Regions from separate parts of the Paenibacillus sp. EKM211P genome, predicted to be linked through region 2. Evidence: riboswitches for the same ligand, from Rfam matches in the RefSeq annotation. Region 2 holds a riboswitch; each other region holds the start of a gene.
What was found. Region 2 has a riboswitch for cobalamin ahead of metE (5-methyltetrahydropteroyltriglutamate--homocysteine S-methyltransferase). Riboswitches for the same ligand answer to the same signal wherever they lie in the genome.
Positions count from the first base shown of each region.

Region 1: it holds a riboswitch for cobalamin, as region 2 does, so the genes downstream of both, G9G57_RS08215 (ABC transporter substrate-binding protein) here and metE (5-methyltetrahydropteroyltriglutamate--homocysteine S-methyltransferase) in region 2, are expected to answer to the same signal.
Region 3: it holds a riboswitch for cobalamin, as region 2 does, so the genes downstream of both, G9G57_RS00875 (ABC transporter substrate-binding protein) here and metE (5-methyltetrahydropteroyltriglutamate--homocysteine S-methyltransferase) in region 2, are expected to answer to the same signal.

Region 1 is NZ_JAAMNS010000003.1:452,296-454,563, reverse strand. Features, by position in the region: gene G9G57_RS08220 (FecCD family ABC transporter permease) at 1-250, opposite strand, end outside; gene G9G57_RS08215 (ABC transporter substrate-binding protein) at 247-1,254, opposite strand; cobalamin riboswitch at 1,462-1,677, opposite strand; gene G9G57_RS08210 (histidine phosphatase family protein) at 1,773-2,268, opposite strand, start outside.
Region 2 is NZ_JAAMNS010000001.1:390,348-392,615, forward strand. Features, by position in the region: gene metE (5-methyltetrahydropteroyltriglutamate--homocysteine S-methyltransferase) at 1-1,426, opposite strand, end outside; cobalamin riboswitch at 1,585-1,780, opposite strand; gene nrdG (anaerobic ribonucleoside-triphosphate reductase activating protein) at 1,970-2,268, opposite strand, start outside.
Region 3 is NZ_JAAMNS010000001.1:180,441-182,708, forward strand. Features, by position in the region: gene G9G57_RS26140 (hypothetical protein) at 129-260, shown strand; cobalamin riboswitch at 643-847, shown strand; gene G9G57_RS00875 (ABC transporter substrate-binding protein) at 1,064-2,268, shown strand, end outside.

The DNA.
Region 1 (2,268 bases), on a different contig from region 2:
CCAGCGCCAGCGCTGCTCCGACCAACATTCCCAGTAACACTCTTGGCAGTCTGACCTTCAAAATAATCTGCTCTGCAGATGTATTCCAATCCGGTGTAAACGTATCATCTAACCACGGTAGGTGGTTGATCAAAATACCTGTGATCTGGCTGACCGGAAGACTGACCGAGCCGATGCCAAGACAGAGCAGCAGCGTCAGCAGCAGCAAGACAAGACCAGTCCCCCCAAAACCGATCAGTCTACGGTTCATTTGAAAATTTCAGGGTACACGCCCTTGGCTACTTCCTTGAGTCCTTCTGTTACGCGTGGACCTGGACGGCTAATCAAATTATCATCCACGGCAAATACACGATTGTTACGAACAGCCGATATTTGATCCCATCCACTGCGAGCTTTTATGATATCGCTGAGGGTCTGGCCTGTTTTGTCATCCTTCACACTTTTGCTGTACAAAATCACGTCAGGGTTGGCAGCTATAATATTTTCCTCACTGATTTGGTACCAGCCCTTCTGCGTGGCACCCACGTTTTCGCCGCCTGCCAATGTAATCAGTTCGTCCATAAACTCGCCTTTACCCACTGTCCAGCCTGGTGAAAACTCGACGTATACCCGCAGCTTCTGCCCTTTGCCGATATTTTTAACTCCTTCTTTCACTTCCGCTACATCTGCTCTCATCTTGTCGGTCACCGCTCTCGCTTCTTTCTGATGATCGGTGATTTTCCCATACAATTCGATGTTAGCTATGACATCTTCAACGGTCTTCGGTTCCGTTTTAAAAATCATAATTCCCATGTCACGCAGCTTAGTCGTAGCCTGTTCACTAAGTGAAATTCCTGCAAAAACAACTTCCGGGTTCGCAGCAATGATCGCCTCTTCGTTCGGTTTCATAATACCGCCCACTTTAGGCTTTTTCGTAGCTGCCTCCGGGTAATCAGAGTAGTCGGATACACCAACAATTTCCTTATCCAATCCGATAGCGAACAACGCCTCGGTTTCTGCCGGGGAGACGGAAACGATCTTGTCCGGTGCCTTTTTAAATGTAAATTCCTGTCCTGTTGCATCCTTAACCGTTAGCGGGTAAACCGTTTTGCCCGGAGGCTCTTGTGCGGTTACGGTCTGTCCCGGCTGCTGTGAAGAAGCTTGGCCCTCTTTATTTTCTGCATTTTTTCCATCCGCGCCACATGCACTCAGCACAACTGCCAATATCAGCGCCAATAGACCTGTTGTCCATACCTTTATTTTCTTTACTGCCATGATTTGCACCCCTTCATACAAAAATCGTTAAGAGCGTTACTTGAACATCATCCGTATTTCCTCATTCCAGCCTTCTTTTCCTATCAAAAACCCCCGCATCCTCATTTCAGGACACAGGGGTCACGTTAGCACAGATTGTGCGCAGGCGGGCAGCTTCCTTCCGCATGGACAGTCACTGCGAACACGTCATCCTTTCCTCGAAGGATTATGGTGACAGGCGGACGGGCAGGTATCCTGACTTATGGAAGAGGCATGCCCTGATATTCTTTCACATGCTTGGCGGCACATGTAACAGGGCTAATGAGCATGTTTCCATTTACAGTGGCGGGACCGCGTCGGACTCACACCGACTTCCCTTTTAACAGCGCAATGAAGAAAAGCAAGTTCCCTCACACGGCGCCGACCTCGTCTGCTGGATATTTGATGTAGTGTAGTCAAGCCGTTCTTTTACTTGATGATTATAGGTTAAAAAGAGTTAGCTTACAACCCAAACAGCTGCTTGATTCGCCACAACTACCCTAGTGAAAAAGCAATTTTGCTATACAATTGTGCAGTCCTGCCAGCCTTAACTGAAGCCTAATCGCTTCTCCCGGTTTTGGATTCAGACTCCAAAAATCATGACCTGGTATCAGCATACAAACCAATTGGCGAATTACACCACCATGCGTGACAACCAAAACAGAGGGCGGTGCAGCATTCAACTCTATTGGCTGAACCTCCAAAGCAATGCGCCACGCAAACAGAGAGTCGAGGAATTCACGCAGACGATTCACAAAATGGACCCAAGACTCTCCTCCAGGCGGGGTGATTCGTTGTGGCTCATCAATCCAAGCACGATACAACGCCACATCCTTAAGCATGTCATACGTTTTTCCATCCCACTCGCCAAAGTGAAGTTCTCGCAGACGTGGTTCCATCATGGGAGGCATAGCAGATAGGAAACGTTCAGTCGTCAATGCTGACCCCGGCAAAATGATCTGCAAGGTCTGGCGACATCGCATCAAGTCACTGCAA
Region 2 (2,268 bases):
GGATGAATGTCCGATATTGCTCGGCAGACCATTCTCCTTTGCGATAGTGCAGACGGGCCTTGCGAACCTCAGCAGTTTGCGGGAAGCTGCCGATGGTCGTCGTAGGCAGTGGGGGCAACTTCAGCCTATTTTGCTGAATTATACGGCGCTCGGCGAAAGGAACGCTGCGTGATAGTGGCTCCTTTGCCAACAGGTTGGCCAAATCGGCAGCTGTCTGTACCCTTGCCGCTGAGCTGTTGAAGCGGGCTACCGCTTCCGCACTTTGCTCAAGCTTGGCAAGTGCGGATGGATCATGCTTACCAAGTGCAGCCGTCAAGACTGCGATTTCATCCAGCTTTTCATCGGCAAAGGCTAGGGCATGCACCAGCTCTCGGTCCAGCTTGTGCTCTGCTTCCAGACTGACCGGCACATGCAGCAGACTGCACGATGGCTGCACGATAAGCTGTTCTGCATTGATTTGTTCTGCTAACTGGCCCAACAGCGCAGCCATGGCATTCAGGTCGCTGCGCCATATATTGCGCCCATCAATGACACCAGCACCCAGCGTTTTCCCTTTGGGGAAGCCATGTCGCGATATATGCTGGAGATTTTCGCCATCATCATAGACAAAATCAAGACCCAGTCCCTGGACTGGAAGTTCAGTCAGACGCTCATAATGATCTAGGCTACCAAAGTAGGTTTGCAGCATGATGTTTAAGGAGGGAGCAGCTTGGGTCAAAGCTTCATAGACCTCCTGAATAATATCCAGATCCTCTACTGGGAATGAGGTGGTCAGGACAGGTTCATCGATTTGGACCCATTGTACGCCTTCTGCTGCTAGTTCGGACAGGACTCGGGCGTATAAAGGCAGGAAGGTTCGTATAATAGAGGCCAGATCCTTACGATCATAGCCTTTGGATAAAACAACAAATGAGTAGGGACCGATGAGAACCGGTTTACCGTCAATACCTAGCTCCTGCTTTGCTTCACGATAAGCGAGTAAGGGCTTATTTTCAGTGAGCACTGGAGCCGCATTTTCCAATTCGGGAACGATGTAGTGGTAATTGGTATTCATCCATTTGGTCATTTCGCTGGCGGTAGCTCCCTTCTGCCCACGTGCCATCCCGAAATACACAGACAGAGGAACCGGACCTGTAGGACGATAGTTGAACCGTTCGGGTACGAGACCGAACATCACAGATGTATCCAGCACATGATCGTAATAGGAAAAGTCTCCGACAGGAATGCGATCAATCCCTTTGTCACGTTGCTTGCTCAGATGCTCCAGACGCAATCTTTTCATCTCACTATGCAGTTCACTTTCGTTAATACTACCCTGCCAGAAGCGCTCCAGTGCTTTCTTCCATTCCCGGTTCCCGCCGATACGCGGATATCCCAGATTACTGCTAGTCAAACCGGACAATGTAGATCGTTCGTTAATGGACATGTAGGTTTCCTCCTAAGTGGTAGCCAGTTTATTTTTACGTACCAAAAAAGGCATTCTGTCCCCAAGGCTAAAAATAAGTAGGGGAAAGAATGCCTCCGCGATTAAAATTCAAAAATACGGCGACTGCTCTTAACACCTCCCTATCTTCCGTAGGTACTGCGATGTTGTTAAAATAGGCAGGTCTCCTGACTTACGGATCATGACGTTCAGCATCCCTTCCCGGTCTGTGGACCAGTGGGTGTATGAGCAGCTGAACATTCCCCGTTTACAGTGGCGGGACCGTCCCGGATTTGCACCGGCTTCCCTTTTAAGTCTGATCTGAATAGAACAGACACCTATTTCCAAACTATGCGATTAAGGTATGACGAATAATTATGCACTCGTATACTTGTTCACCATCATAAGTGAAACTCACAGGATGTGCAATAGAAACAGTAATAGAAACTGGGGTGCAATCTGTTAGTTATATGCAAAAAAGACAAGCCCAACCCATCGTGGGGAACTTGTCTTTGGTATAGCATCTTGCTAAGTAGAACATCGCCTTTAAGCTAATGAAACGGTGTAACCTGCTTGAGTACTGGCTTTCACATCTACCAGGCGCTGATTACGGCTGCCCCGAAAGGGGAGGGTCAGATCTTTTTGCTGTTCAACAAAACGGCCATCTACAATCACGTCACACAATAGCGCCAGCTCCTGTCGCTCCTGATCCATGAGCAGATCTTCGTAAACAAAGCCTGTGTAGGCCCAGACGGTTCGGTCGGGACAAGCCGCACGGAAGTCACGTACAAATTGCGAGCATTCTGCTGCTGAGAAAAAAGGGTCTCCCCCGCAGAGAGTCAATC
Region 3 (2,268 bases), 210 kb from region 2:
TTGGTTTATCTACTAGAGGAATTTGCTAGAGTGGTAGGAAGAGGCATGGTATAATCTACCTTAAGGACTTTGGATAGTGGTGGATGTTTTCGGATCACGGCGCAGCTTCCCGAAAGGGGGTGAAGCCGATGGTCAACCTTGTGTCGTGCTATGATGTGCTGCGTTGGATGGTTACGTTACTAAGCCTGGTGTTTAGTATTCGTAAGCTTTATCGCTGGCTGCGTCGGAAATTTCGGAACAAGCGAAAACCCACCGCGTAATTAGGTTGGCCCCTAACAGTGGGTTTCGTTCGCATTAACATTCAGTTATGCAGCGCGCCGTGGTGGTGATCCACAGCCTTTCAAGTCCTAAGAGTCTTTGCCGTTGGAGCGGCGAAGGCTCTTTTTAGTATACGGATACGGTGGTTATCTCTATACCTAATTTTAACACGTGAATTGTGTGCACGCAACGTTAAGACATACCTTCAATTGCGCGCAAGCAATGAATAGCCTTGGTCTTGATTCACACTATATCATTCAAATTTAAATTATTACGCAACATTTGTTGACAAGCCAGTAGCAACAAAATAAGATAATCCTAAATCGTAATAAAAAGGAATAAAGGAAGAAAACAGGTGTGAGCCGGACAACTCTATATACGAAGTTTCGTAGAGACGATGTAGATAGTTGTTGAGCGTGTTCACTTAAAAGGGAAGTTCGGTAGATTCCGACACGGACCCGCCACTGTATACAGGCATCAGCAGGGTACTGCTGGAGCTTTCAGAACAAGCCACTGGAACTGTGAGGAACCGGGAAGGCCTGAAAGATACGCTTGGAGTCAGGAGACCTGCCTGTTTTGACATCACTGTCAGACCCACGGGATGCTGGGGAGGTGGTTAGGCGTGCTGCATACGGAATGTCTGAAACCGATCTGATCCCTTCTATGTTTTTGGAGCTGGCTTTGAGGTGAGTTTTGACATTTTATAATGAAAGCATTTCTGACTGCTGATCAAGTGGTTGGGAATGCTTTTTCGCGTTTTGCGTTAGGTTTATACGATTTTACAAGATAGAGGGGAAAATGTGGGATGATAGGCAATCGTAATAGGCGTTCATGGTTCATATGTACAGGATTGCTGCTGCTGATGGCAGTTATGACTCTTTCCGGATGTGGCGTAGCCACGAAGACGGAGGATAGCTCGGGCAAGGGTGAGAACACGTCTGCACAACAGACTCAAGCAGATAAAAAGCTGGTGATGGCGTATACGTGGAAACCGTCAGGCGTCGATCCGCATGGAGACAATAGCTGGGATGTGATGCGTTCCGGTGCCGGTGAGACACTCATTCGTTTGAATGAAAAGCTGGAGCCTGTGGCTTGGCTAGCCAAGGAGTGGAAACATGACAGCCCTAACGTGTGGTCGTTCAGCTTGCAGGATAAGGTCACGTTTCATAATGGAAAGAGCATGGATGCAGCAAGTGTAAAAGCATCTTTGCTGCGCTCAATCGAGAAAAGCCATCTGGCGAAGGATTTACTGGATGTGAAGTCCATTGATGTAACTGGTCCGCTGACGCTGAAAATTACGACAAACCAGCCGAATGCAGCGCTGGTATCCAATTTGGCTGATCCGTCAACGATTGTACTGGATGTGGCATCCATGAAAGATGAGCAAAGCTACCCTGCAATGACAGGTGCTTTTAAAATCAAAGCCTTCAACAAGGATCAATCCTTGGTCGTCGAGCGTTATGACGGATACTGGGGCGAAAAGGCGCGATTGGCCGAAGCGACGATGAAATTCATTACGGACGGTAATTCGCGCCTGATGGCGTTACAATCTGGTGAGGTGGATGTAGCGACGGATATTCCGGTAGATAACGCAGAGGTATTAAAAAAGAACGACAAGCTACAAGTGCTGTCGGCTCCATCCTTGCGCACCCATATGATTGTGTACAACATGGAATCACCTGTGTTCAAGGATGCAACCAACCGTAAGGTGGTGGACAGTCTGATTCCGCGCGCATCCATTGTGAGCGCCGTCATGAGAGGCTTCGGTACGGAAGCAAGCAGCCCGTTTCCGAGCATTCTTCCCTTCGGTAAGATTGAGCGCAAAGCATTGGACGGAACGGCGGAGCAGTTGTTGACGAAGGATGGCTGGCAGAAGGATGCCCAAGGTACGTGGACCAAGCAGGGCAAGCCATTCGAGGTTACGCTGCTGACCTTCCCACAGCGTCCGGAGCTATCCGTCATGGCTGAGGTGATTCAGAGCCAATTGCTGAATGAGGGAATTCAGGTCAA